DNA from 2 places in the Paenibacillus sp. FSL W7-1279 genome. Region 2 is predicted to be linked to the other one. Evidence: predicted binding sites of a transcription regulator. Region 2 holds the regulator's gene; the other holds the start of a gene.

Region 1 (15,023 bases), 3.6 Mb from region 2:
TACACTTTATGGTGACACCCGCAAGGGAAAACGCCCGAATTTCATGGCCGCCGCCAAACCGGATGAAGCGAATGCATTGTATGAAGCGTTTAACCGCGAGCTCATAGCGAAGGGGTTGCAGGTTGAGACCGGGGTGTTCGGAGCAATGATGGACGTGTCGCTAACGAATTGGGGACCGGTAACCCTGATCATTGACAGCAGATCATAAGCGGCTAAAAAGACGGGCAGCATGCATCATATTGGAGAGATGGGGCATCCTGAGTGAACAAATGCTTGTGAGGCATTCACACAAAAAAAGGAGCCGTGTTTGCTATGCGCCAACCTCCCAAATTTTCGATATGGAGCAGTTTGCCCACGATGGTCGGGTCCGGAGACATTAGGGAAGCAGCGAGCACAGAGCGCATGGTTGCAGCTTCGGAAGATCCTGTACAGCTCATCAGCATAAAGGGACATATGCGGAAGCAGCTGCCGAGATCGTAGGACCCAATAGGATCGTGTGTCACTTCTGGTGACTTCATGAAAGAGCCTGAGAATATTCTCAGGCTCTTCTTCATAAGTTGTGAGTCCCACAGCCCCCCCTATCATGACCATGTACCTGAATGGTGCAGATCGCAGGGCTTCCGTCCATTCCGCTGTTATAATAAGGACATTCCAGGGTAATAACAAATCGAGGACAATCATGAAAGGAGACATGCCAGATGAGTAAAGTTGCATTTCTACTAGCTGACCAATTCGAAGATTCCGAGATGAAAACTCCTTATGATGCCGTGAAGGAAGCGGGGCATCAAGCTGATATTATTGGGTTGAAGCAAGGACAAGAGGTTAAGGGTAAACAAGGCAAGGCATCGTATACAACGGATAAAGCCATTGCCGACGTCAATATAAACGATTATGATGCGGTGGTTATTCCAGGCGGCTCTTCCCCGGAAAATTTGCGTCTGGATTCCCATATATTGCAGTTTGTTGCAGCAGCGGACAAGGCAGGCAAACCAATTGCCTCGATATGCCACGGGCCGCAAATTCTGGCAAGTGCCGACCTGCTGAAGGGACGCACGATCACTTCCTATCCTCCGCTTCAGGATGATATGGTGAATGCCGGCGCTAACTTTAAGGATGAGGAAGTCGTCGTGGATCGTAACTTGATTACGTCCCGGACGCCGAAAGACGAGCCGGCCTTTGTGCGTGAGCTGTTAAAGGCACTGTAAGAAGAAAGCAGCTGCATGCTGTATGGTTGTCCATGTTATACCGGTCTTTCAAACACTTGGGTTGAAAAAAAGGAGGAATGGACATGTCTAGACAAATTCAAGCTTATTTCAGAACGGAAGACGACGCTGAAGGCGCAAGGACGAGGCTGTTAACGTACAACACGGAGCAGCTGGAGGTGGGACAGCTTCAGGATTCGGTTCGAGGCGGAGGCAACATCCTCGTGCCGCTGGTGCCGTGGGGTAATTCCGGCACGGGTGGAGCGACTGCTGGGGCTACAACGATGGGAGCACCCGGCGGAGTCGTGGGGGCTCCCGGGGTCATCGTGGGCTCCCGTGACGCCAATGACAGCCGCGATATAGCGCAAGATCGGCCGCACGGCGATGACACACTGGGCGACACGTGGCGCGAAGCAGACGTAACGGACCGGGACTATGATGATCTGAGATATACGCTGTCCGTTAAGGTAAGGGACGAGGATTACGATCAGATCGTACATGATTTGCGGGCGAATAACGCTTATGTGGAGCGATTTGACTAATTAGCAAAGAAGCTAGCAGCGCGTTATTTCCCTTTTAGAAGATGGAAGATCATCATTCCCGGGGAGCTTACCTGGGAACGCAAAAGGGCTGTTCCGCTGATGGAGCAGCCTTTTTTGGTTATAATATTAAAAGCGCTTTCTTGCTTGTAACATAACTGTAATGTTTGTTCAATGTTTCTTTAATATTCCCTGTTTATAATAACAGCATGACCCCCTTTTTTATATAATATATGTTTTGGACCTACAACGTGGTTTGTAGGTTTTTTTCTTTTTTCGGGCAATTTCAACAAAGTTTCTTGACTTTAGTGTGGTAGTTCATTAGAATCTAAAAATATAATGTTTTGGGTATACTATATTTATCAATAACAGATTTCATGACGGGAACAAGTACTCCATCCCCACAAGACCAGAGAAGAATCCCTTGGCTGTAAGGATTCGCTTGATGAGTGGACGAATGACCTCCCCGAGAACAGACGGCGAAGCAAGCACCGGTTAACCGGTGGGATAGACAGTAGCCGAACTGCGCGGCCGGGCGTTATACGGATGAAGCGGATGATTGAACGCACTGATTAAAGGTGTGTCAACGCCGGAATGTGGGTGGTACCACGGGTGATTATATAACGATCTCTCGTCCCTGTTGTCTTAGGACAGCGGGGCGGGAGATTTTTTAGTTTTCACGGCTTATTGCGAAATGACTCCCCAGGAGTTTTTCCATAGTTAGTTCTAAGTTAGTTTCAAGAAGTGAACCAGATCAAGGCAATGGACATGTTCCAAGGGTGAAGATGTCATAGGACGTGGAGGGATGAAGATGGCAAACGAGAAGTTCGAGAAACCGACAGGCACGCAGGACATCCTGCCAGGTGCCGTCGAGAAATGGCAGTTTATCGAGGAGAAGGCACGCGATTTGTGCCGAAGATACAACTACCGCGAAATTCGCACACCGATCTTTGAGCAGACCGAGTTGTTCGAACGCGGGGTGGGCGAAACCACCGACATCGTAGAGAAGGAAATGTATACGTTCAAGGATAAAGGGGATCGCAGCATGACCCTACGTCCGGAAGGAACGGCAGGCGTCGTGCGGGCATATGTGCAAAACAAGCTGTATGGAGAGCCTGACGTCACGAAGCTGTATTACATGGGTCCCATGTTCCGCTACGAGCGTCCACAGGCGGGACGTTACCGTCAATTCCATCAGTTCGGCGTCGAGGTGTTCGGGACGGCAGATCCGGCTATCGATGCCGAGGTGATTGCGCTGGGATACAGCTTCTACAAGGAGCTTGGGCTGAACGGGGTAAAAGCAGAGATTAACTCTGTAGGGACGCCTGAGGTACGGGCGGCTTACCGCAGTGCGCTGCTAGCTTTCCTGGAACCGATGAAAGAGAACCTATGCTCGGATTGCCAGTCGCGCATGGAACGCAACCCGCTGCGCGTGTTGGACTGCAAGAAGGACCAAGGGAAGTTCGATGATGCGCCTTCGATTCTGGACAGCCTGGACGAGGAATGCAGCACGCACTTTGAGAAAGTGAAAGGGTACCTGGATGCGATGGGCATCGAGTATGAAATCAATCCAAGACTGGTTCGGGGATTGGACTATTATACGCATACCGCATTTGAATTCAAGGCCCAGGGCATCGGCGCGATTGATACGGTAGGCGGCGGAGGGCGGTTCAACGGACTGGTCGATCAGATCGGCGGACCGGATCAGCCTGGCATCGGGTTCGGGATTGGTCTTGAGCGAATCCAATTGATTCTGGAACACCAAGGGGTTAATCTGTCGGCAGCCAAGCCGCTGGATGTCTATCTGGTGGCGCTGGGTGAAGCTGCTGAGCAGGAAGTGGCCAAATTGATCTACGAACTGCGAAGCAAGGGCGTAGCTGCCGAACGTGATTACCTTGGCCGGAAAATGAAAGCCCAGATGAAGTCCGCCGACCGTTTGCAAGCTCGTTATACCGCCATTTTGGGTGAAGATGAACTGGCGCGCGGAGAGATTGCACTGAAGTCGATGGAGACCGGCGAGCAGCGTACGGTTAGATTGGACGCTCTGGTTCAAGAATTGGTTTAATCGTCGTATGAAGCGACTTAATTATAGTAAAGGGGAATGATAAACGATGAAAAGGACGCATCAATGCGGTCATCTGACAACCGCGAACATTGGAGAAACTGTAACACTGAACGGCTGGGTACAAACCCGCCGCGACTTGGGCGGCGTGCTGTTCATTGATCTTCGCGATCGGAGCGGCATCATGCAAATCGTATTTAACCCGGATTTCTCAGGCGAAGCTTTGGCTGTTGCCGATAAGGTCCGCAGCGAATTCGTAGTGGCCGTATCCGGTAAAGTCGTAAAGCGTGATCCAGAAACGTTCAACCCGAATTTGCCTACTGGCGAAATCGAAGTTCAAGTGACAAGCATTGAAGTGCTGAATGCAGCCAAAACGCCTCCGTTCTTTATCGAAGACGGCGTGGAAGTGGATGAGCAGCTTCGTTTGAAGTATCGCTATCTGGACCTTCGTCGTCCAGAGATGCAAAAAACGCTGATGCTGCGCTCCAAAGCGTCGAAAGTATTCCGCGACTTCCTCGATGACGAGGGCTTCGTGGACGTGGAGACGCCAATTCTGACCAAGAGCTCCCCGGAAGGCGCACGCGACTATCTCGTACCGAGCCGCGTACACGCAGGTGAATTCTTTGCGCTTCCGCAATCTCCACAAATTTATAAGCAGCTCCTTATGGTGAGCGGGCTTGAACGTTACTACCAAATTGCACGCTGCTTCCGTGACGAAGACTTGCGGGCTGACCGTCAGCCCGAATTTACCCAGGTCGACATCGAGACGTCCTTCATGGAGCGCGACGACCTGCTGAACATGATGGAGCAGCTGATGGTGAAGCTGTTCAAGGAAACCATCGGCGTTGAGCTTGCAACACCATTCCAGCGTATCAGTTATGCTGATGCGATGGGTAAATACGGCTCCGACAAGCCGGATCTCCGCTTCGGTATGGAATTGATCGAAATGAACGATATCGTTGCAAGCAGCGGCGTCAAAGTATTCTCTTCCGTCATTGAAAAAGGCGGCGAAGTCAAGTGTTTGAACGCTAAAGGCTGCGGGACTTGGACACGTAAGGAAATTGATGATCTGGGGCCATATGCAGCCCGTTACGGAGCGAAGGGTCTTGCTTGGATTCAAGTGAAAGAAGGCGAGTTCAAGGGGCCGATCGTGAAATTCTTCAGCGAGCAGGAAATTGAAGCGGTAAGGGAACGCACAGGAGCCGAAGACGGCGACTTGCTGCTGTTCTCCGCAGACAATAAAAAAGTGGTTGCCGACGTGCTTGGCGCGCTCCGCTTGAAAATCGGACGTCAGCTTGGCCTGATCAACGACAACGAGTACAAGTTTGCTTGGGTGCTGGACTTCCCGCTGTTCAGCTATGATGAAGAGGCGAAGCGTTATGTGGCCGAGCATCATCCGTTCACCCGTCCAAAAGACGAAGATCTGGAATTGATGGATACGGATCCGCTTGCCGTGCGCGCGGAAGCTTACGACATCGTTCTGAATGGATATGAAGTAGGCGGCGGTTCCATGCGGATATTCAAACGCGAGATCCAAGAGAAAATGTTTGCGGCTCTTGGTATGTCACCGGAAGTGGCGCACGACAAATTCGGTTATCTTATGGACGCCTTTGAATACGGTACTCCTCCACACGGCGGAATCGCCTTCGGGTTGGACCGTTTGGTGATGCTGCTTGCCGGACGCACGAACCTGCGTGAAACGATTGCGTTCCCGAAAACGGCAAGCGCAACGGATCTGTTGATGGACGCTCCTTCCCAGGTGGACGGAGGACAGCTGGAGCAGCTGCATATCAAACTCGCCAAGAAGCCGGGCGACGAGAAATAAGTCCGTTGTTCTTGATAAAGGAGGTTGCTTGAATTATGCTGCACCAATTTTCCCGTACGGAATTAGCCATTGGTCCTGAGGGCCTTGAAGTGATGAAGAACAGCACGGTAGCCGTGCTGGGTATCGGCGGCGTGGGGGGCATTGCGGTGGAAGCCCTCGCCCGTTCCGGGGTAGGCCGTATCATTCTGATCGACAAAGACGTGGTGGATATCACCAACATCAATCGGCAGATCCATGCCTTAACGACCACGGTAGGTCAGAAGAAAGCAGACCTGATGGTTGAACGTGTCAAATTGATCAATCCGGAATGTGAAGCGATCGCCCTGAACATGTTCTACACCGAAGAGACGTATGAAGAGTTGTTTAAATTCGATCTGGATTATGTGATTGATGCGTCGGATACGATTATTTATAAAGTACATCTGATCAAGGAATGCCTGCGGCGCGGTATTCCGATCATCTCCAGCATGGGGGCAGCCAACAAAATGGACCCCACGAAGTTCCAGGTAGCTGACATCTCCAAAACGTCCATGGATCCGATTGCCCGTATTGTACGCACCAAGCTGCGCAAAGACGGCATCAAGAGAGGGGTCAAGGTTGTTTTCTCACTAGAGGAGCCGATGAAGCCCCGCCAGGACGTTACGGAGAAGATTGTACCCGAGAATGCTCCTGAAATCCGGAAAGCGAAGCAGCCTCCGGCAAGCAATGCATTCGTTCCGCCTGTGGCCGGACTGATTATGGTGAGCGTAACGGTGAAAGAACTGCTTGAAAAAGGCGGCGTTTCGTTGTAACGAGGCATCCGGACAAAATTAAACTCGGCTCGAGAAAACGATAGATAAACGGAAGGCATGGAGTAAGAACAGCCTTTCGGCAAAGTTGAGCGTGGTTAACCAGACGCAGCGTCAAAGGACGCTGCGTTTTTTGCTGCCGTGGACGAAAGCGATCAGGACAACAAACCCAAACAATAAAATTCCTGTGACAGAGCTTTGCTAGTATATCCGGGCCAGTTGTGCTACAATGAAACTCCTTTTTGTGTCACGGCCCTTAAAGCCAGACTTCGATGCGAAAAAAATATGTTTCTTAGGAGGTAACTGAAAGTGTCAGAATCTTTTCAAAGTGCCTATCAAGAAGAAGAGTCAAGACTAAACGAGGTTATCGTTGAAATTGACCGTCAGCTTGAACGTTTGCGCGGCATTCCGGTATACACGGGCCATGATTTTACGGAGCAGGTGCTCGAAGCAGGACGGGAAGAGAAACGGCAGGCCCTCGCCAAAAGTTTGCCGGAGCCTTACTTCGGGAGGCTGGATTTTCAGGAGAGCGGAACGGGAGCGAAGAAACCGCTCTACATCGGGAAGATTGGCTTCGATAAGGAAGATGCCGGGGATCACCCGATGGTGATTGATTGGCGAGCTCCGGTCGCGAGTCTTTTTTATTCGTTTACCGGCGGTACCGACCCGGCTTTGTTCGAAGCACCCGAAGGAATCATCGAGGGGCTAGTCTATTTAAAACGCAACGTCGTGATCCGAAAGCAAATTTTGGAACGGGTATCGGATACGTACAATCGGGAAAGCGGCGGACCTGCCGTATCCGATGAGTTTTTGGTTTACCGTCTCGGGGAGAACAAGGATAACCGGCTGCGGGATATCGTATCCACGATTCAGGCCGAGCAGGACAAAATCATCCGGGCTGCCAAAAATACCGCACTTATCATCCAAGGGGTGGCGGGAAGCGGAAAAACGACGGTGGCGCTGCATCGGCTGGCATATTTGCTCTATCAGTACAAGGAGCAGGTAACCGCGGAGAAAATGATCATATTCGCACCCAACCTGATGTTTCTGGATTACATATCCGACGTGCTGCCTGAGCTCGGAGTCGGCGATATACAGCAGCGCACATTTGGCGATTGGGCAGCGGAGCTGCTCGATATTCAGCTCGCTTCGGATGATCATGCACAGACGCTTCATCGATGGTTCGAGACAGAGCCAGGTCAGGGTACCCCGGATATTGACGATAATGTCAGCGGGCGCTACAAAGGCTCATTGAGACTGATGGAGATCATCCGGCGCTGCGTGGAGTCCATCGAAACGGAGGCTCTTCCGGACGGGGACTTCTCTCCATGGGATGGGGCTGTACTGAAACAGGAGACGATCGCGGAATGGTTCTACCAGGAATATAAACCGTACCCGCTGGCCAAGCGGAAGGAACGGCTGCTGGCCAGGCTGCACCGCTGGGTCGAGATGGAGCTGAAGAAATCGCCATCAGCGGCCGTGATGAAAGAACGGAAGAAAAAAGCGGCTCAACGAGAAAAGGCTTATGGGAACCGATGGCCGAAATTTGAGCCGGTCTCATTATATAAACAATTGTTTGGGGCGGTTAAGGCAACCGGATCGTGGTTTGAAGAGCTATCCGCTCTGATTCCGTCCGAGGTGCTCGCCGCAACGCGTAAAGATCTGAAGAAAAACGTGGTCCGCGAAGAGGATTTGCCTGCCTTGCTGTATTTCCACTGTTTATTGAATGATATTACCGGAGAGCAGCGTTTTGACCATATCGTTATTGATGAGGCTCAGGATTTCTCGCCATTTCAGGTGGCTGTGCTGGACCTGTTCGTCAGAGGACATTCCTTCACCATATTAGGTGATTTGTCGCAGGGCATTCATGCCTATCGCGGCGTTCATGCGTGGGAAGAGATGAGCTCCCTGTTTAAGGAAGAGGAAACAGCCTATTTTGCCTTGACGCGCAGTTATCGCTCCACGATGGAGATCATCGAATTTGCGAACGGTATTTTGGAGAAGGGTGTCAGCAGTGATCTGCTTGCCGTTCCGGTATTCCGGAGCGGCGATACCGTTCGCCTGATTCCTTATGATTCGCCGAAATCCCGAACGAGAGATTTGGAACGGGCGATGGAGGCACTCATCGCTAAGGAATATCGGACGGTCGCTATACTCACTCGAACCTTGCGAGAAGCGCAAGAGCTGCATGAGCAATTCATTACTGCGTGGCCGATGCTGAATCTGATCGATGGCAGCAAAGGAACGTATCAGGGCGGTTATTCCGTGCTTCCTGTTTATTTGTCCAAGGGGCTTGAGTTCGATGCGGTGGTGGTGGCGGATGCAGATCGGGCGCATTACGCGGAAAAAGCATGGGATGCCAAGCTGATGTATGTGGGATGTACGCGGGCACTGCATGAGCTGTGGCTGCTGCATAATGAGCCGCTGCCAACGTATATCAGGACGGAGACTTCAGAAATTACTGCCAGCGGCTGGCCCGTGGAGTAAGGTGAGATTGTGTTACTAACGTTGTAATGCAGTGTGAAATGGAAAGATAGGAAGATGTCCCGTGGGGTGGCACATGTCTGCATGTGCTTTCTCTGCGGGACTTTTTTGTTCTGCTTTTTGCTTAACCAAGCATTTGGTAGGAAGAGCCCAGATTCTCGATATACCGGATTAAGGTCCAAACGGCGAGGATGAAAAGTGCAGCTGCCAAGATGATGAAGAGGGTCATTTTTCGCATAGGTTTTCGTTTCATTTCAAGAACCTCCCTTCGAGCTTTGGATGGTCTAGCGAGATTTCGTCTACCTCACTTCGGATACCCTGTATAATTTCTATATTATGTAACGCTCCGGAACGATAAAAGTTCGTTACCATGTTAAACGGGCGCGAATATCGATGGATTTCCGAATCACTAAAATGGATGTCATAGGGTTGCTACAGGCATGGCGAAACTGAATATGGTATGATAGAGTGTGACGGATTTGATTGAAACCGGCTTATCGTTACATTGATATCAGACAAGGAAGTGTAGCAATGGATTTATTCAGTATCGGGCGTGAAGGGGACCGGGATTCCCGGCTGCTGGCCGATCGGATGCGCCCTTCGTCGCTGGATGAATATATAGGACAAGAACATATTATCGGTCCGGGCAAACTGCTCAGACGGGCCATAGAGGCAGACCAGGTCTCTTCCATTTTATTGTACGGCCCGCCGGGATGCGGCAAAACGACGCTTGCGCATATTATCTCACAGCAAACGAAGGGGTACTTCGTTCGGCTGAATGCGGTGGAGGCCTCGGTTAAGGACGTCAGGGAGGTCATTGAGCAAGCCCAGAGCAACCGCAGTTTGTACGGCACCAAAACGATCCTGTTTCTGGATGAGGTCCACCGCTTTAACAGCTCAAGACAGGACGCGCTGCTGCCTGCCGTGGAGAACGGCACGATTATATTTATCGGCGCGACGACGGAGAACCCCTTTCATTACGTAAATGGGGCCTTGATGAGCCGTTCAACCTTGTTCCAGCTTGAGCCGCTGAATAAGAACCATTCCTTGATCGCGATGCAGCGCGCGCTATCCGATCCGGATAAAGGTCTTGGATTCATGGAGCTTCAGGCAGATGAGGAAGCATTGGAGCATATTGCAACGATGGCGAACGGCGACATCCGGCGTGCATTGAATGCGCTTGAGCTCGCTGCGATGACGACCCCGCCTGATGCAGGCGGCACGGTCCATATTACGCTGGATGTGGCCGAGGAATCGATCCGCAAGCCGCTCGTCAAGGCGGACGAGTCCACGCAGTATGACGTGCTGTCCGCCTTTCATAAAAGCATTCGGGGTTCCAGCGATGCGGCATTGTTCTGGTTCCTGTATGCGGTCGAAAAGCTGGGGATGGACCCGATGGTGTTCATCCGCCGCTTGATTGCTGCCAGCAGCGAGGATATCGGGCTGGCTAATCCGCAAGCGATGGTGCAGGCTGTAAGCGCACTGGACGCTTACCGGAATAACGGCTGGCCGGAAGCCAAGCTTAATATCGCCCAGGCTATCCTGTTTGCGGTGGAAAGTCCAAAATCCGATGGCGTTGTGACCGCCATATCACGGGCGATGTCCGCCATGGATGAAGTAAAGTCGGCGGAGGTCCCGCTTCATTTGCGTGATGCGCATTATTCGGGGGCGGTAAAGCTGGGGCATGTCGGCTATAAGTACCCCCATGATTATCCGGGTCATTACGTGAAGCAGGAATATTTGCCGAAGGAGCTTTCCCGCCGGGTGTTCTATCAGGCGACCGAGCAGGGGAACGAAGCCAAGATCGCTCACAACCAGCGATTACGACGCGAAGAATAAGGTCTTACTGCGATAACGGGATCTACGGCTGCTAGTATAGTTAAATGGAGGAAACGAATGATGAAAACAGGGAAACAACGGTTTGTCATCCTGCTGCTGTCCGTCGGTCTTATGCTGAGCGGCTGTTCGGGGAAAAGCGCCCAGGAACAGGTCGAAAGTGGACAAGCAACCGAGGCAGCGCATGAGCATGGACATCAGACGCAGCTGTCCAACGGGGATATCCAGGAGGCGACGGCTTCGATTGATGAGCTGCCTGCCTTTTTGAAGAGCCAGACCAGCGAGCTCCAAACGATCTATGCCTTGTCCGCGCAGGTCAGTGATGTCCTGAAATACATTCCTTGTTACTGCGGCTGTGGGGACAGTGCCGGTCATGAGAGCAACCTGAATTGTTTTATTGATGAGATCCAGGAGAACGGCACCGTGGTGTGGGATGATCATGGCACCCGCTGCGGGGTATGCCTGGACATTGCCGTGGAATCAGCTAAAATGAGCAGCGAGGGCAAAAGCCTGACGGATATTCGGACCGCAATCGACGAGAAATACAGCACAGGTTATGCTAAGCCGACACCAACCCCGCTGCCGCCTGCCGAAAGTTAATTCTACTGTGGTTAAACAAGAAGGTACCCGATGTGATCAATGGTCACTCGAGTGCCTTTTTTCTGTTGGGATTCATGTCCTTTAAGGACGTTATCAGGATTGGCTCATATGCTTCATAGGATCAGCAGACGTGATCTATCTCACAGCATCAAACTATATATGGATGTAAATTGATTAAACGAAACTATATATAGTGTATAAATGATCTGAGAAGAAGGAGTTGATTCGTTTCATGAAAGTCATGAAGAGAGACGGATGCCTGGTGAATTTTGAGATAAGCCGGATTGTGAAGGCAGTGGATAAAGCTTTTATAGCTGTTGAGGGGGTGTCCCGCAAGGAGGCTTCCCTGCAGCTTGGCGAGGAGGTTGCCCGCGTCACCGCGGGGATGGAGCAGGTGAGTGTGGAGGAAATTCAAGATATCGTCGTTGAACAATTGGAAAGCACAGGTTATGCAGCGACAGCGGCAGCTTATCAACATTACAGGGAGGCCCGTGATCTGGAGCGGATGCGGCGGGGAGAACTCTACAAGATCAGCAGGGATGTGATTGGGGTAACGAATCTGGATCTGCTGCGGGAGAATGCGAATCTGAACGGGGAATCCTTCAGTGGAAAAATGAGTCGGATCGGCTCTGAGTATGCCAAATGGATGGCAAGCAAATTTATCCTGCCCGGAGAGCTCATGAGAGCGGTCAGGGATGGTTATGTGTACGTGCACGACCTGGACCAGTATGCACTCGGTACGACGAACTGTATTTTCATCCCGTTTGACCGTCTATTGGCCAAAGGGTTCAATACCGGTAACGGATCGGTCAGGCCGCCGCAGAGCATCATGACCGCGATGGCGCTGGTGGCCATCATATTTCAATCTCAGCAGAACAGTCAATTCGGCGGCGTGTCCGGAAATAAAATCGATTGGGATCTGGCCCCGTATGTCGGCAAATCGTTTCGCCGGCATTTTCGGAAAGGGCTTGCCTACTTCGGAGAGGCGGAGCAGGGCAAGCATAGACCCAATGTACAAGTTCTTCCCGATAACGAATTATACATAGACAACAAGCAGTTGAAGGACTCTTATACGCGAATATATCATTACGCATATAACGAAACGGTGAATGAAGTAAAACAGGCCGCGGAATCCCTGATCCATAATTTAAACACGATGAGCAGCCGGGCCGGTGGACAGATCCCTTTTACATCGCTGAACTATGGCATGTGCACGTCAACGGAAGGAAGGCTGGTGTCCCATGCTCTATTGGATGCCACGATGAGAGGACTCGGCGGGGGAGAGACGCCGATATTTCCGCAGCATATTTTCCAGTGCAAGCAAGGGGTTAACCAGGCGGAAGGGGAGCCCAATTACGATCTGTTCCTGAAAGCCGTTGAGTGCTCAAGCCGCAGGCTCTACCCGAACTTTGTCAACGTGGATGCGTCGTTTAATCTGGTCTACTATAAGCCGGACGAGCCAGACACGATTATTGCCACCATGGGCTGCAGGACACGGACGATTTCAGACCGGTTCGGGCGAAACCGCCTAAGCGGAAAAGGCAACTTGTCCTTCAATACGATCAATCTGGTTCGTCTCGGCATCGAGCATGGCATCATCGAAGGCAAGCGGGATATGCCCGACCTGAGTCTCTTCTACGAGCAGCTGGATCAGTATATGACGATTGCGGTAGAGGGTTTGATTCACCGCTACGAGCTGCAGGCGGACCAACCGGCCAAAGCGTCCGATTTTATGATGCGGGAAGGCGTGTGGGAAGGCGGCGAAGACCTGGCCCCGGAGGACAAGGTACGCGAACTGATTAAGCACGGCACTCTGGCACTTGGATTCATTGGGCTTGCAGAATGCCTGAAGGCGTTGACCGGACTGCATCACGGAGAGGATGAGAACAGCCGCAGGCTGGGAATCGAAATCATCCGACATATGCGTCAATTCTGCGATGCGGTCAGTGAAAAATACAATCTGAACATTACGTTGTTTGCCACGCCGGCAGAAGGGCTGTCCGGAAAATTCACGAAGCTGGACCGGCAAACCTTCGGTGTGATCGAGGGTGTGACAGACCGTGAGTACTATACGAACTCGTTTCATGTTCCGGTGTACTATCCGATGGCCGCGTACCGCAAAATCCGTTCCGAAGCTCCTTTCCATGAGCTGTGTAATGCAGGAGCGATTTCATATGTGGAGCTCGACGGCAATGCCCGGCAGAATACGGCTGCTTTTCGGGACATCGTGCAGTTTGCCCTGATGCAGAACATTGGATATTTCTCCGTAAACCATCCTGTCGACCGTTGTCCGGCATGCAACTACGAAGGGATCATCGGAAGCTCTTGCCCAGGATGCGGCGCTACAGAAGACAATGGGAACTTCCAGCGGCTGCGGAGGGTGACGGGATACCTAACGGGCAATTATACGGAGCGCTTCAATTCGGCCAAGCAGGCTGAGGTCAGGGATCGGGTGAAGCATCTGTGAATGTGTGCGGATATATCCCCGAGAGCATTAATGAAGGCCCAGGACTTCGGGCAGTTCTATTCGTGAGCGGCTGCCGTCATGGCTGCGCCGGATGCTTTAATACGGATTCCTGGGACTTTGAAGCGGGGGAGCCGTTTACAGAAGAATTGTCCGCGTCCATACTGCAGGATATCGTCGACAACCCTTTGCTGGATGGCGTGACCTTATGCGGTGGAGACCCGTTCTTCTCGCCGGAGGAATGCGCGGCGTTTGTAAGCAAGCTCAGGACCCTCTGTCCCGGGAAAAGCATATGGGCCTACACGGGCTTCACCTTTGAAGCGCTGATGAGGCAGCCGAAGCTGCGCGAATTGGCAAAACAGTGCGACGTTATCGTGGATGGCAAATTCCAGTTGGAGCTAAGGGATGTCTCGCTTCCCTTCCGAGGCAGCTCGAATCAGCGTTTCATTGACGTATCCGCCAGCCTGGAACGCGGAGAAACGGTAGAATATGTTCTTCGCTAACATGTAAAAAAAAGCACACACTTTACGGAATCTTCCGTGTGAAGTGTGTGCTCTTTCGTTTAAGCCAGCGGATTAATAAGGAACTTTATCCGCCGTTTCGATCGTTCCGCCGCCAAGGCATTCGTCCCCTTGGTAGAAGACAACGGCTTGGCCCGGCGTGATTGCTTTTTGCGGCTTCGCAAACGCGACATGAACGGTTCCGTCTTCGCGCGGCGTTATCGTTACTTCCTGGTCCGGCTGACGGTAGCGGAATTTCGCGGTGCAGGTGTAGGCGTCTTTGGGCATAGCGTCTTGTCCTGCAATCCAGTTCATTCCGGAGGCAACGAGTCCGGTTGAATACAAACACGGATGATCGCCTTGAACAACGTACAAAATATTGTTAGTCAAATCCTTGTCGGCAACAAACCAAGGCTCTCCGGAGCCTGAGCCGCCAATGCCGAGACCTTGGCGTTGTCCCAGCGTGTAGTACATCAGGCCATCATGGCGGCCTTTCACCTCACCGGTGACAATGTCCACCATATCGCCGGATTGGGCGGGGAGGTATTGTCCAAGAAATTCTTTGAAATTCCGTTCGCCGATGAAACAAACGCCGGTGCTGTCTTTTTTCTTGGCTGTATACAGTCCGGCTTCTTCGGCGAGTCGGCGAACTTCCGGTTTCGGCAGATGCCCGATCGGGAACATCGCCTTGGAGAGCTGCTCTTGGCTCAGCGCATTGAGGAA
Region 2 (15,023 bases):
TAACGTACGTGGCCTTCTTGCCGGAAAATCTGCTCGATTCGTTTACTGTCATGCCGATCCAGATCTTTAACTGGGTATCAAGACCAAGTGAGGCTTTCCACGAGCTGGCGGCTTCGGGTATTATTCTGTTGCTCATCATGCTGTTCATCATGAACATTGCAGCCGTGTGGATCCGGAACAAGTATTCGAAGAACATCTAAGAGACGCATAAAGCAGATCTAATCGTGAAAAAGGAGACATGAATAAGATATGGAATCCATCATACAGATTAAGAAATTAAATCTTTACTACGACACGTACCATGCGCTTAAAAACGTGGATCTGGACATTCCGGAGAAAACGGTGACGGCGTTCATCGGACCGTCGGGCTGCGGTAAGTCTACGCTGCTGCGCACGCTGAATCGCATGAATGACATGATTCCTTCCACTCGGATTGAAGGCAGCGTGCAAATCGGAGGAACCGAAATCTACAGCGAGGAAGTCCACGTTGAAGCCTTGCGCAAGCAGGTAGGGATGGTATTCCAGCAGCCGAATCCGTTTCCTAAATCGATTTATGACAACATCGCGTACGGGCCGCGACTCCACGGTATCCGCAATAAAGCGGAGCTGGACCAAATCGTGGAACAGAGCTTGAAACAAGCCGTGCTGTGGGATGAAGTCAAGGATTATCTCAAGCGGTCCGCGCTGAGCTTGTCTGGCGGCCAACAGCAGCGCCTATGCATTGCCCGGGCACTTGCCGTACAGCCGGATATCCTGCTGATGGACGAAGCAACTTCCGCGCTGGACCCGATCTCGACTTTGAAAATCGAAGAGCTGGTGCAGGAGCTGAAGAGCAAATACACCATCGTCATGGTTACGCACAACATGCATCAGGCAGCACGCGTATCCGGGCAGACCGTATTTTTCCTGAATGGCGAAGTGGTTGAATCTGCAAACACCGATACGCTGTTCTCGACGCCGTCGGATGCACGTACCGAGGATTATATCTCGGGCCGGTTCGGTTAAGCCATTATCACGACTATGATCTTTCTTAAAAGTAGATAGGAGGAGCATCACACATGATCCGGAGAATTGAGTTTGATCAGCAGCTTGATGAGCTGAGAAGTTTGCTGCAGGATATGGGCAAGCATATGGAGGAGGCACTGGCAAACAGCGTGGAGTCCCTTCAGACCTTGGATGCGGAGAAAGCGCAGGCGGTTATCAAGAACGATGTGCAGTTAAACAACATGGAAGAGCAAATCATGGACATCGGCTCCCGTCTGATCGTGACCCAGCAGCCTGTGGCAAAGGATTTGCGCCGGATTTTAGTGGCTTTCCGGATTGCAAGCGATTTGGAGCGTATGGGTGACTTGGCGCGGGATGTCGCTAAAGTGACGATCCGTCTGCAAGGCCAGAAGCTGATCAAGCCACTGGTGGATCTTCCGCGGATGTCGGATTTGGTGCGCGCGATGGTTTCGGAATCGATCGAATCCTATCTGACGGAAAATACGGATCTTGCCTATAAAATGGCCCAGGACGATGATCAGATCGATCATTTGTACAGCGTGATTTTGCAGGACCTGTATGCGCATCTGACCTCCGATCCGGATTCGGCCAATCAGGCGATGCTGCTGATCATGGTGGGACGTTACATCGAACGGATCGCCGACCATGCAACCAACATTGGCGAGAGCACGGTGTACCTCGTAACGGGTCATCGTCCCGACCTCAATCAATAGCATAATGATAAGTCAAACGCTGGCGAAAGCTGGCGTTTTTTTGCGAGAATTTAGAAAGCTCCAGCGAAGCGGAAGCAATTCTTTAATCGCATTTATATATTGGGGGCCCCCGCAAAGTATTTGGAATAAGCATCGAAGCGCAGGCTCCACTTTGTGGGGATATTTTGCGTATTCTTAGGAATTCACCGTTAATCGAACGGATTGTTCGGAATTGGCGGTAACCTATGTTATCATGTGGAAAGGAAGTAATATTGGTGCGAGGTGTTCTATGGACAAGCTGATTTTAATTGATGGAAATAATATCATTTACCGGGCATTCTTCGCGATGCCGCCGCTGACCAATGCCAGCGGACAGCAGACGAATGCGGTTTACGGCTTTACGACGATGCTGCTTCGCTTGATTGAGGAACACAAACCGACCCATATGATGGTCGCATTCGATGCAGGCAAGGAAACATTTCGGCATGCGGATTTTCAGGATTACAAGGGTGGCCGCCAGAAAACGCCTCCCGAGCTCTCCGGACAATTCCCGCTGCTGAAAGAGCTGTTGAAAGGCCTTGGCGTCTCCCAATTTGAAATCGGCGGTTATGAGGCCGATGACATTATCGGGACCATTACCCGTCAGGCTGATGAAGCTGGTCGGAAGGTGATGGTTGTATCCGGGGATAAGGATATGCTGCAGCTGGCTTCGGAGCATACCACGATCGCCATGGTCCGCAAGGGCGTTACCGACATCGAGTATTACGGACCGGAACAGATTAAGGAGCGATATGACCTGACGCCTGATCAGATTATCGACCTCAAGGGACTGATGGGCGATGCTTCCGATAACATCCCCGGCGTTCCAGGAGTGGGTGAGAAGACGGCTCTGAAGCTGCTTCATGAATTTGGATCCGTTGAAGCCGTGGTGTCACGCACCGACGAGCTGAAAGGCAAGATGAAAGAGAAAATTGAAGAGCATGCGGATTCCGCCATACTCAGCAAGAAGCTGGCTACGATCTTTTGCGAAGTTCCGCTGGAGCAGTCGCTGGATGACATGGCGTTTACAGGCTTGAATGAAGAGACGGCAGGGCCCGCACTGGCGAAGCTGGAGTTTAAATCGCTCATTGAACGGTTAAACCTGAGCACAAGCGGAGTGGGCGGGGATGCGGCTGAGTCGAAGCCCGAAGCGAAGATTGAAGTGACCCTTGTAGACACGAAGGGGCTTAAGGAGGTTGCGGATAACCTGGCCCACGTCACTATACTCCATGTAGAGACGCATGGGGACAATCCCCATCATGCCGAGGTGATCGGGCTCGCACTCGCTACGGAGGAACGGCAGTACTTCATTCCGTTTGAGGTTCTGAAGTCGGAAGAGGCCGAGCCTGTTCGAGCTTGGCTTGCCGATAGCGGGATCCCTAAACGCGGATATGATCTGCACCGCATTGATCTGGCCCTCCACTGGCAGGGCATTGCTTTTGCCGGCGCGGCATTTGACGTTCATCTGGCTGCCTACCTGCTGGACCCAACCGAATCGAATCAAAGTCTTAGCGGTCTGGCCTCCAAATACGGGCTTGCGTATCTTCAAGCCGATGAGGATGTTTTCGGTAAAGGGGCAAAGTACAAGGTTCCCGATATGGAGAAGCTCAGCGAGCACATGGCCAGAAAATGCCTGGCTGTATCCGAACTGGTTCCCGTTCAGGAGAAGGAGCTGGCTGCCAATGAAATGCTGCCGCTGTTCCATGAGCTGGAGATGCCGCTGTCCCGCATTCTGGCCGATATGGAGAAGCAGGGAATTGCCGTGAATGCGGAGGATTTGAAGGAGCTGGGTCGCGAGTTTGAAGGACAGATCGAGAAGCTAGTTCATGAGATATATGAGATCGCCGGAACGGAATTCAATCTTAATTCGCCTAAACAGCTGGGCGAGATTCTGTTTGTGAAGCTGGAGCTTCCGGTCATCAAGAAGACCAAAACCGGTTATTCCACCGATGCCGAGGTGCTCGAGAAGCTGGCGCCTTATCACGATATTGTCCGCTTGATTCTGAAGTATCGTACCTTGGCCAAGCTGCAATCCACTTATGTGGAAGGTCTTCTGAAGGAGATTTCGTCACAAACGGGCAAAGTGCACACGTACTATCGTCAGACGATTGCCGCGACGGGCCGTCTGAGCAGCCAATATCCGAATTTGCAGAACATTCCGATCCGTCTGGAGGAGGGCCGCAAGCTGCGCAAGGTCTTCGTTCCGTCCGAGCCGGGCTGGAGCATTTTGGCGGCGGACTACTCCCAGATCGAGCTGCGCGTGCTTGCGCATATCTCGGATGATGAACGGCTGAAGGAAGCCTTCGTCCACGATATGGATATCCACACGAAGACCGCAATGGACGTGTTCGGAGTCGGCGTGGATGAGGTGGACTCCAATATGCGCCGATCCGCCAAGGCGGTTAACTTCGGCATCGTGTATGGAATCAGCGACTATGGCTTGTCCCAGAACCTGAATATTACCCGGAAGGAAGCCGCGGCCTTCATTGACCAGTATTTCGAGGTGTTCCAGGGCGTCCGGCGTTATATGGACGTGATCGTCAAACAGGCGAAACAAGACGGCTATGTGAAGACATTGCTTGAACGCAGACGCTACCTGCCGGAGATTAACGCCAGCAACTTCAACCTGCGGTCTTTTGCCGAACGGACAGCAATGAATACGCCGATTCAGGGAACCGCGGCGGACATTATCAAGCTGGCCATGGTCCATATGGACAAGGCGCTGCATGATCGTCAATTGAAGAGCCGCATGCTGCTTCAGGTGCACGATGAATTGGTGTTCGAGGTGCCGGAGGATGAGCTGGAGATCATGAAGGAATTGGTGCCGGAAGTGATGAGTCAAGCGCTGAAGCTGTCGGTACCGCTGAAATCGGAAGTCAGCTATGGCGAGAACTGGTACGAAGCGAAGTAAAGTTATACAATATGGTTAGCCGATAGAGAATCGTTTATAGGGATCATGGCGTGAAGAGGGGCGCATTATGCACCATACCTTTCCACAAAACCATGGTCCCGCTCTGTCCTAACTTCCGGTATAATGGGAGATGAGGTGAAGTCATTATGCCGGAATTGCCGGAAGTAGAAACGGTGAAACGAACACTTAACCAATTGATTAAAGGTAAGCATATAGATCATGTATCCGTACATCTGCCGCGGATTATTCAGCGTCCTGATGATATTGAGGCATTTGCGTTTATGTTGAAGGATCATACCGTGGAAGGTGTAGAGCGCCGCGGGAAATTTTTAAGGATATTGCTGGACGGACTGGTGCTCGTCTCGCATCTTCGGATGGAAGGGCGTTACGGGTTGTACTCTGCCGAGGAGCCGGTGGAGAAGCACACTCATGTTATATTCCATTTCTCGGACGGGACGGAGCTGCGTTATAAGGACGTACGCCAATTCGGAACGATGCATCTCTTTGCAACGGGGGAAGAGTTTCAGCATGCTCCTCTTGCCAAGCTGGGGTATGAGCCGCTGGATGATACGTTTACGTTCGGAACTTTCAAGGAAGTCATCGGCAGCAAAAAAACGAAGATTAAAGCGGTGCTGCTGAATCAGGCATATGTGGTCGGCATCGGCAATATATATGTCGATGAGGCATTGTTTCGAGCCAAGATTCATCCGGAGCGTAACGCCAACAGCCTGAAGGATGCCGAGCTCAAGCGATTGTATCATGCCATTGTGGATACACTGTCCGAAGCCGTAGAAGCGGGTGGTTCCTCCATTAAATCCTATGTCAATGGACAGGGTGAAATGGGGATGTTCCAGCATAGTCATCAGATTTACGGACGGAAGGACAAGCCGTGTCATACATGCGGTGGACCGATTCATAAGATCGTGGTTGGCGGACGGGGGACCCACTTCTGCCCGAAGTGTCAGCCGGTTAAGAAGTAATCCAATAGGCGTGCACCCATTCCTATCCCTACACATATAATGTGGAACATATGTGGAGCGCATGGAGCTGCTCTTCTTCATGAATGAGCCGCTTGATGTGGAGCTTACGAGGAGGGAAAAGGGTGCTCAGTCATATTTTCTCGTCTGCGCTGCTGGCCATGGCATTAAGCCTGGACGGATTCGGTGCGGGGGTTACATACGGTCTGCGCAAAACAAGGATACCGCTGCTGTCTGTATTGATCATCTCGCTATGTTCCGGCTTGGTGCTTGGCGCCTCCATGCAGGCGGGCGCGCTGTTACAGCGGTTCTTATCCCCATCCGTGGCGTCTGTGATCGGAGCCGCCATTTTGATTCTGCTGGGCTTATGGTCTCTATATCAGCAAGTTCGCAGAAAAAACGAGTCAGATGTGCAGCCGGTTTCCAGTAAGGATATTTCGAAGTCTCTTATGGAAAAGAAGGCATCTGACCATCAAGTGAAATCAAGACGTGAGGTTAACACGGCAGGTCAAGTGCATCTTCAGCGGGCGGTATTCTCTCTTGAGATTCCGAAGGCCGGGGTTGTCATTCAAATTCTCCGCAGTCCCTCGAAGGCGGATCTGGACGACTCCGGCAGCATCTCCCCGTGGGAGGCGATGTGGCTCGGGATCGCGTTATCGCTCGATGCGTTCGGCGCAGGGCTTGGCGCCGCCATGCTGGGCTTCTCACCGTTAGGTACCGCGGCTGTTGTTTCCTTGTTTAGCGGGATATTCCTGGTGCTGGGCATGAGGGTTGGTTTACGTTTTGCATCCAAGGGCGGCATGCGTTTTATCTCTTATTTGCCTGCTTTTTTGTTAATCGTCATGGGTATAATGAAGCTGTTATGAGGTGAAGTCATGAATATCGGTTTAACCGGAGGAATTGCAACTGGCAAGAGCACCGTGTCCTCCATGTTGGCCATGAAGGGAGCACTTCTCGTCGATGCGGATCTCATCGCCCGGGAAGTCATGCTCCCGGGTCATCCGGTGCTGGGTAAAGTGACCGAACATTTTGGACAAGCGATCCTGTTTGAGGACGGTACGCTGAATCGAAAAAAACTCGGGGAAGTGATCTTCCATCATCCCGAGCAGAGAACGGTATTGAATGAGATCACGCATCCGGCGATCCGGCAGGAAATCCGGGAACGGACGGAAGCGTATGAGCGGCAGTATCCCGACCGGCTCGTCGTGGCGGATATTCCGCTGCTGCTTGAGGCCAAGGAGTATTATTCTTATCTTGACCAGATCGCTGTTGTTTATGTACCGCGAGAGCTGCAGCTTGAGCGTCTGATGGTACGCGATGATCTTAACAGGGAAGCGGCGGAAGCGCGTTTAAACAGTCAGATGGATATCGAGGAGAAGAAGCGTCTGGCGGATATCCTCATCGATAACAGCGGAACATTGGCCGAAACACAGCAGCAGGTGGACAACCTGTGGGGCAGGTTGGTTAGTCTATGAAGTGGCTCCGTAAAAAAAGAGTGCTGCTTCTGCTGTTTGTCTCTTTTGTAGCGCTTCTGTATCTGAGCTCGAACTGGATGACCTTGCTGTATCCGATTCATTATAAAGATGAAATACGGAAGCATGCCGCTTACTATGAGGTCGATCCGTTCCTGGTGGCATCCATCATTCGTGTGGAAACGAACTTCAAGCCGGGTAAGGAGTCCAAGAAAGGCGCCCTGGGCATTATGCAGCTGATGCCGGATACGGCGAATTGGGCGATGGAAATGGCCAAGCTGCCATCGGTAAACCTGCTGAACGTAAAGAATGAAGTGGATGCGAATATCCAGCTGGGCACCTGGTATATTCAGAACCTGCACAAGGAAATGGACGGCAACCCGATTGCCGCCATCGCCGCCTATAATGCAGGCCCCGGGAACGTCAAGAATTGGATCAACAAGGGCATGTGGGATGGAACCTACGAGAATGTGAAGAGTATTCCCATCGGGGAAACCCGCCACTATGTACAGCGCGTGATTTATTATTATAATCAATATACGGATGTGTATAAGGACGGCTTTTAACGAAAAAAGAGCGCTGGACAGGCTCTTACATCGAGCCGTCCAACACTCCTTTTTTAAGGAAGAATCAATTATTGACCGGAGAATTGACCAGCCAATTGTTGCTCGGCCAGGGTTACAAGACGCTTTGTGATGTATCCCCCGATCGAACCGTTCTCGTAGGAAGTCATGTTACCTTGGTATCCGTCTTGTGGAATGGAGATACCAAGTTCTTGAGCTACCTCGTACTTCAATTGCTCAAGAGCAGCGTTTGCGCGAGGAACAACCAGGTTGTTGGAGTTGTTGTTGCTTTGTGCCATGTTAAGTTCACCTCCTTGGGTTGGTAAAAGTATTATGTCTCGGGTTTCGCATTTTCATAACATAAAAGAAAAAAGTTTTGCTGGTAAATTTTTCATTAGGGCCGTTAAGGCTAAAATACGCTGAAAACAAAGGAAGTGAAGATGACTTTATGAAGTGTCCATATTGCAGTTATGCCGGAACGAAAGTGCTGGATTCCAGGCCTGCCAACGAGAATAAATCCATCCGCCGCCGCAGGGAATGCGAGCAGTGCAGCAAGAGATTCACAACCTTTGAGATGGTGGAGGAAACGCCGCTGATTGTTGTGAAGAAGGATGGAAGCCGAGAAGAATTCAGCCGGGAGAAGGTACTCCGCGGTTTGATCCGGGCATGCGAGAAGCGTCCGGTATCCGTGGATCAGCTGGATATGATCGTATCGGATGTCGAGAAGGCACTGCGCAATACCGCAGCAGCAGAGGTGGAGAGCCGCCAGATCGGGGAGCTTCTGATGGAACGGCTGTATCCGGTCGATGAGGTAGCGTACGTCCGGTTTGCGTCCGTGTATCGGCAGTTCAAGGATATCAATATGTTTATGAAGGAACTGAAAAGCCTGCTGTCCAAGGATACGGACGGTCAGGAGCTGTAAGAGCGCCAGGGTTCTGCGTGATCCAGGTGCTCTTCCGGTGCTCTCAAGGAGCCCATCCTCATCATCGATAAGTGACATTATATAGAGAAGTAAAAGGGATACAGCACGTCATCAAAAAATGTGAAAAACCTGTTGACATGCCTGCTGATTTTTTATATGATATAGAAGTCGCTTACGGGGCCTTAGCTCAGCTGGGAGAGCGCATCGCTGGCAGCGATGAGGTCAGGGGTTCGATCCCCCTAGGCTCCATAATAAGAAAACCCTTGATGGTATATCATCAAGGGTTTTTGCTTTTTTTTATAACTTTTTAATACTTCCCAGAAATGGTCGCAATCTAATTATAACATTGAGCGTAAAAAAGGAAGTACAACGCATCGTTGATTGTTCTTACTTTATTTTAATTGCTTGTAACAGAAGTAGGAGCGGCATCTGTCGCTCGATTAGCCCTAAATACGGAAGTGAGCAGCAAGACCAAAAATCCACCGGCGACGCCCCACAAAATCAAGGCGTTTGAGTAAGCTGCGTCCAGTCCGCCGAAGTACATTACTTCCCGTAGCCCTCCTGCCGCGAATCGCAGTGGCGTCCACGAATAGATCCAATCTCGCGTCGTCTGCGACAAGAACTCCGGAGCCATGTTCAGCAGCGGCATGGAGAAGAACATCAGCAGTACGAGAAGCGGTATTGCCCGGAATCCGATCCAATTCAGCAAGGAAGATTGCAACAAGAAGAACGCCGATCCAGCCAACCATAAGAACAACCACGTCTCCCCCGCGTTCGCCAGTTCCATACCGTACCACGACGAAGCCATCCATATGGTGTAGCACGAGGCTATGCCGACGATCGCAAGCCCCCCGATAGCTTGCAGCGCGCTGACTGTCCATCTCCTTGAACCCGCGGCGACCGCCTTCTGGCTAGCCAGGAACAAGACGACTCCGGTCACCATGCTGCCGATCCATATAATCTGGGTCAACAAACCCGGCGCATTCCCCGCCGCATTATTCGCTCCCGGTGGATGCACGACTTCCTCCTGAACGTTCACCGGTGTCATTAAAGCTTTAGCCGTCTCAACCGAAATTTGCTCCGTTTGCTGTCCGATCTGCCCAAGCAGCTGCTGCAACAGTTCCCCGTTGATCATGTTCATCGCTTGCCCCATTGCCTGTCTTACGACCATCGAGGCTTGGGTGTTCATACCCTCATTGGAGATGATTCTCACATTAGGGTGAATCGGCGAGTGCGTTGCTAGCGAGAGTAAACCGCTGCTCAGATCCGCCGGAATCACCATCGCTCCGTAATATTCGCGTTTATCCAGTCCTTCCCGGGCCTTTTCCTCGGAATCCACGACATGCCAGACGAACGGCATTGCCGGGCTAGACAGCAACTTTTCCCGGATCATTTCCCCTATCGCAAACGTTCCTCCAGTCGGCAGCTCCGCTGGCTGGTCAAGGATAACGAGGGCCACCGGGACCTCCTTTGGCTTCGATCCAAGCACCGATCCCATCATCGCTACCCCGAATACGGTCAATACGATCAGGACGAGCACCATTCCCAGCCACATCATTTTTTGTGTCAGCATTTTCACGATCCACTACTCCTCGTCTCTTTATAATGAACATATGGTTGATTATCAACGGCAATGTTCATTGTGAAAGGACCACCATATAATATGGCTGCATCACACGGTCACTTCATGGCAATGAACAAAAATAGCGTTGCTGCAGCAACGCTTCTGTATCCATTTCATTAAAAAAATGATCACTCAAGTACATTCGTAAAATCGAAAGACATCACCGCACTTAAATTTCGGCGATGTCTTTCTTGCGATTCAGCTACACAAACTTCAAAATCTACTGTTCGAATTTTTTCGTTTTTCTGCCGGCAAGATGGCCTCGATTACGTCCCAATGCTCAGCGATCTTTTCATCCTCTACGCGGAACAAATCGTAGAAAGCGGTATGCTGACCATCAAACAGACCTTCACTCATTGTAAGAACAAAATCGCCTTGACCGATAACTTGATGGACATAAGTATATTGAAACTCAACATTTTTCTCCTTCAGAGCCTGCAAAGCAGTGTGAAGACCTGAAAGGCCATCTGCAATATGCGGACTATGCTGAATGTAGTGATCTCCATCAAAGTAAAAGGCAAGCAGGTCAGGGTTCTTCCCGAGCAAGATGTTCTCAACATAGCTTCTGACAAATGCCTTGTTGGCATCCGTTTTGTCGATATCCTTAATCGTAACCGGTCCGTCAATCATTGTATGATTGCTTGGTGTCTTCTCCACCATCTCTTGCAAATTATCCCAGTGCTCAACGATTAGTCCATTCTCAAAACGGAAGATATCAAATACGATTTTAGGGCCGTGAAAATGATATACAGAATGAAGTACCACATAATTTCCGTCAACTAAAGCCCGCTTAATGCTTACCTTTGTACCAATTTCCTTTAAATGATCTAGAGCACCAAGCATGGTTTCACGACCATCGAGTAAGGCCTGGTTATGCTGAATATATTGATCTGGATGAACGTAAGCCGTAATCGCTTCGGGATTGCCGCTCTCAAAACTTTCCAGTACGGCGACTGCCTTACGAACAAGCTCATGTTGATGATTGGATGTCATTGGAATGTCCTCCTTGGAATTCTTTTTAGTCATTAGATAAATAATGAACATTACGTTGTTTATTTATCTCTTGCTCATTATAATAGAGGCTAATATAACGCTCAATATTCAATATTTTTAGTTATGATGGATAACAGACAACTCATAAAACTTTGTCGCTTAACGACCTAAATAAATGTAGGGGGAACGAAAACAATGAACAAGAAAACCGACCTAAGAATACTGCGCACGAAACAATCGATTCGAAAGGCGTTTTATGAGCTTATTCAGGAAAAGGGATATGAATCCATAACGATCCAGGATATTGCCGATCGGGCTATGATCAATCGAAACACATTTTACCTCCACTACCAAAACAAGCCTGATTTACTAGATACATGTATGAATGAATTGTTGAGCGAGTTAAAGGATGCGGTCGTTCTTTGTCCCATCAGCATGAATCCTTTCAGTATTTCTCTACTCGAGACAGTCATGCAAACTGTACTGGAGCATATTTCTCAAAATTTGACCTTTTATCATTCCATGTTAATAGATGAGAATAGAATCTATCAGCTTCAAGCGAAAATGGAGAATATCATTAAAGATAAATTAATTGAGGGGTGGAAACCTGCTCAGGGAAACTCCCCATTAGCGATATCCAAGGAAATACTGATCGAATACCTCGGATCGTCATTCATGGGGATTGTAATTTGGTGGATTAAAAACGATAAACCCCTTCCTGCAGATGAAGTTTCATCTCAGTTTAGCAGAATCGTTGCCTACGGGCATTTAAGAGCTGCCGGCATCGCAGTCGAGGAATAAAATTAGCGAGGGTAGAGGGAGCAGGGTTCAGCTCTGCCCTTTACATTTGAACGACATGGTGCTAAACTTGATTTCGATAGTTATAGAACTGCAGAAGATGTGCGGGGAGGTGGATACAGTGAGAGAAAATCAAGAAGATATCGGGCAAGCGGTTAAAGTGTATAAAGCTTTGGGGGAACCAACCCGGTTGAAAATCGCTTTACTGCTCGCGAAAGAGAGCAATTTATGCTTCACTGCCGTCGGTGAAAGGCTTGAGTCGGTTGCAGGCTCGACGCTATCGCATCATTTAAAGCAATTGACGGACTCTGGCTTGATTGATTCTCGCAAGAATGGATCGTTTATTCACTATAACGTCAATCGAGAAATAGCGGAAAAATTTGCGCCCTTTTTGTTGGCGTAATTTTTTCGAAAATCAATTCTATAAGTTTAGAACTATAGAATTGATTGGGGTTTATACTTAAACGGATTTTAACGAACGAGTCGATTTGGAATGATTATTCAACAGTTTTTTACTAATCCCCCCTATTCCATATTAAGAAGGAGAGAATAACTATGAGCGGTCAAACGAATACGATGGAGATTGGAATGAGCACCTTCCTTCATGCAAATCCCGGAAATGGCGGTGTCTCGCATGCCCAGAGGCTGCGCCAGGCGATCGAAGAAATCCAATTGGCAGATCAGGTCGGCCTTGACGTCTATGCCATCGGCGAGCATCATCGCATCGAATACACAAGCTCCTCGCCAGCTGTCATTCTGGCCGCAGCTGCAGCTACAACGAAGCGGATCCGGCTCTCGAGCGCAGTGACGGTGCTATCTTCGGACGATCCGGTGCGGATATATCAGGACTTTGCAACGTTGGACGGTCTGTCGAACGGGCGAGCGGAGATCATGGCCGGACGGGGGTCGTTCATTGAATCGTTCCCGCTATTCGGCTATGACCTGAAAGATTACGAGGAATTGTATGAAGAGAAACTGGAACTGCTGTTGAAGATTCGCGCTTCCGAAAAGGTAACCTGGCGTGGTGGTCATCGCCCGGCGATTGACAACATGGGCGTCTATCCTCGTGCACTGCAGGAGCCTTTGCCTGTCTGGATCGGTACGGGCGGCAATCCGGAATCAGCTGTTCGGGCCGGCTTGCTGGGACTTCCTATTGCCTTCTCAATCCTGGGAGGGGAGCCGCAAAGATTCGCACCCTTAGTGAAGCTTTATAAAGAAGCCGCCGTGAAAGCTGGTCACGATCCGAATAAGCTGCAAATTGCTACACATTCGCATGGCTTTATTTCGAATACGGCACAAGAGGCTGCTAAGCGGTATTACCCTGTCATGGCTGGCCAAATGAACCACATTGGACGGGAACGAGGCTGGTCTACCTATACACGTGACTCGTACGATTCAGCCCGCAACCTTCATGGCGCTCTATACGTCGGTGATCCCGAATACGTCGCAGAAAAAATCGTGCTGCTGCATAAGAATCTTGGCTTGACTCGCTTCATGATGTACAACGATTTCAGTTCCTTGCCGCATTGCGATTTGCTGCAGACGATTGAGCTTCTCGGGACCAAAGTAGCGCCGATTGTCCGTAAGGAGCTGGCACGTCAGACATCTGGCCATAACGCTTAAAGCAGACCACGAACGCTGGGAACGAGGAGGCTTGATTGGGCCGAGAAGTGAAGTCGGCGAATTGAGCAATTTTTTTAAATATGAATTCTATAGATTTAGATCTGTTGAAATGAAAAGAGGAGAAATAGATGAGAAATTCATGGAAAATTTATATTTTAGCCATTGTCAGCTTTTTAGTTGGAACTTCAGAGTTCGTGATTGCCGGCATCTTGGATATGCTTGCAAGTGATTTTGGAGTGTCGGTAGCGGCGGCCGGGCAGTTGATTACGGTCTACTCGCTTGCTTATGCCGTCGGCACCCCGATCCTAATTGCGCTCACGGCAAAAATGGATCGAAGAAAGCTTATGCTGTCGGCTTTGGGATTATTTTTCGTAGGGAACTTGATCACGGTCACAACTACAGGCTACGGCATGCTGCTTGGAGCAAGAATTATCTTGGCGATCAGCACGGGGGTATTTATGGTCGTCGCCCTGACGGTTGCCGCTAAAATATCTCATCCAGGAAAACAGGGCAGCGCAATCGCCACGGTTCTAGTGGGCTTTAATCTCGCACTTATTTTAGGGGTTCCGCTTGGGAGAATCATTGCGGGCTCACATGATTGGAAAATCATCTTTACGGGAGTCGGAGCCCTGAGCTTAATCGCGATGCTGGTCCTTTTGCTGGCGATTCCGAGATCGGAAGGAGAGGCTCCCGTACCTATTCGGGAACAGCTTGCCTTATTAAAAAGCCCACGAATCACGGTCGCGCTTTCCATCAGTTTTTTCTGGATATTGGGCTATACGATGCTGTACACCTATATAACGCCGTTTCTTCTGGACATTACGGGGATGAGCGAAGGGATGGTAAACATCGGGTTGTTTGCGTTTGGGCTGGCCAGTCTCATAGGGTCCCAAGTTGGCGGTTACGGTGCAGATAAATGGGGTATCCCCCGTACGATGATTGGAGGCTTGCTCTTTCACTCGGGAATATTATTATTACTGACGGCGTTCTCCCACTCGTCCATGATCGTGTTGCCTTTGCTTATGTTATGGTCCTTTTTCGCCTGGTCGACGGGGCCGGTTCAACAAGTTTATTTAATCGGCATGGCTCCTCAGGCTTCGGGGATTATCCTGAGTTTGAATAATTCTATTGTGCAGTTGGGCATGGCTGTAGGGGCTGTAATCGGAGGCATTGTTGTAGAAAGCATCTCGCTAGCATCCGTTGGTTTGCTTGGCGGAGCTTTCGTTGCCATTGGACTCATCCCGGCTATTATTTCATTATCCATGCGTCGCCGATCTGCAGCTGCGGGCGTAACCGGCAATGCGGAAGTTTGAAAAACCAGGCTTCTATATAAGTTGAACAAATAATATCAGATCAGGTCACCGATTTCTTCGGTGGCCTGCTGTGCATGTTGTTTGATTATAG

What was found. The regulator NrdR, encoded in region 2, represses ribonucleotide reductase genes. The targets are predictions, from matches to a motif close to AACACNATATATNGTGTT.
Region 1: MKY82_RS08295 (anaerobic ribonucleoside triphosphate reductase) is a predicted target of NrdR. The motif match lies at 11,517-11,534, and genes of this name have one in related genera.

What each region holds. Positions count from the first base shown of each region.
Region 1 covers NZ_CP150215.1:1,926,997-1,942,019, forward strand. The annotation lists gene dtd (D-aminoacyl-tRNA deacylase) at 1-208, shown strand, start outside; gene MKY82_RS08245 (hypothetical protein) at 313-480, shown strand; gene MKY82_RS08250 (type 1 glutamine amidotransferase domain-containing protein) at 699-1,205, shown strand; gene MKY82_RS08255 (hypothetical protein) at 1,289-1,744, shown strand; gene hisS (histidine--tRNA ligase) at 2,553-3,806, shown strand; gene aspS (aspartate--tRNA ligase) at 3,853-5,628, shown strand; gene MKY82_RS08270 (tRNA threonylcarbamoyladenosine dehydratase) at 5,664-6,419, shown strand; gene MKY82_RS08275 (UvrD-helicase domain-containing protein) at 6,726-8,903, shown strand; gene MKY82_RS08280 (hypothetical protein) at 9,025-9,153, opposite strand; gene MKY82_RS08285 (replication-associated recombination protein A) at 9,432-10,739, shown strand; gene MKY82_RS08290 (PCYCGC motif-containing (lipo)protein) at 10,797-11,336, shown strand; gene MKY82_RS08295 (anaerobic ribonucleoside triphosphate reductase) at 11,569-13,803, shown strand; gene nrdG (anaerobic ribonucleoside-triphosphate reductase activating protein) at 13,800-14,303, shown strand; gene mnmA (tRNA 2-thiouridine(34) synthase MnmA) at 14,376-15,023, opposite strand, start outside.
Region 2 covers NZ_CP150215.1:5,778,781-5,793,803, reverse strand. The annotation lists gene pstA (phosphate ABC transporter permease PstA) at 1-200, shown strand, start outside; gene pstB (phosphate ABC transporter ATP-binding protein PstB) at 250-1,005, shown strand; gene phoU (phosphate signaling complex protein PhoU) at 1,059-1,718, shown strand; gene polA (DNA polymerase I) at 1,987-4,647, shown strand; gene mutM (DNA-formamidopyrimidine glycosylase) at 4,794-5,627, shown strand; gene ytaF (sporulation membrane protein YtaF) at 5,750-6,490, shown strand; gene coaE (dephospho-CoA kinase) at 6,500-7,099, shown strand; gene MKY82_RS26070 (lytic transglycosylase domain-containing protein) at 7,096-7,662, shown strand; gene MKY82_RS26065 (alpha/beta-type small acid-soluble spore protein) at 7,731-7,958, opposite strand; gene nrdR (transcriptional regulator NrdR) at 8,108-8,581, shown strand; tRNA gene MKY82_RS26055 (tRNA-Ala) at 8,758-8,830, shown strand; gene MKY82_RS26050 (ABC transporter permease) at 8,979-10,160, opposite strand; gene MKY82_RS26045 (nuclear transport factor 2 family protein) at 10,419-11,198, opposite strand; gene MKY82_RS26040 (TetR/AcrR family transcriptional regulator) at 11,394-11,999, shown strand; gene MKY82_RS26035 (metalloregulator ArsR/SmtB family transcription factor) at 12,118-12,399, shown strand; gene MKY82_RS26030 (Atu2307/SP_0267 family LLM class monooxygenase) at 12,552-13,619, shown strand; gene MKY82_RS26025 (MFS transporter) at 13,748-14,932, shown strand.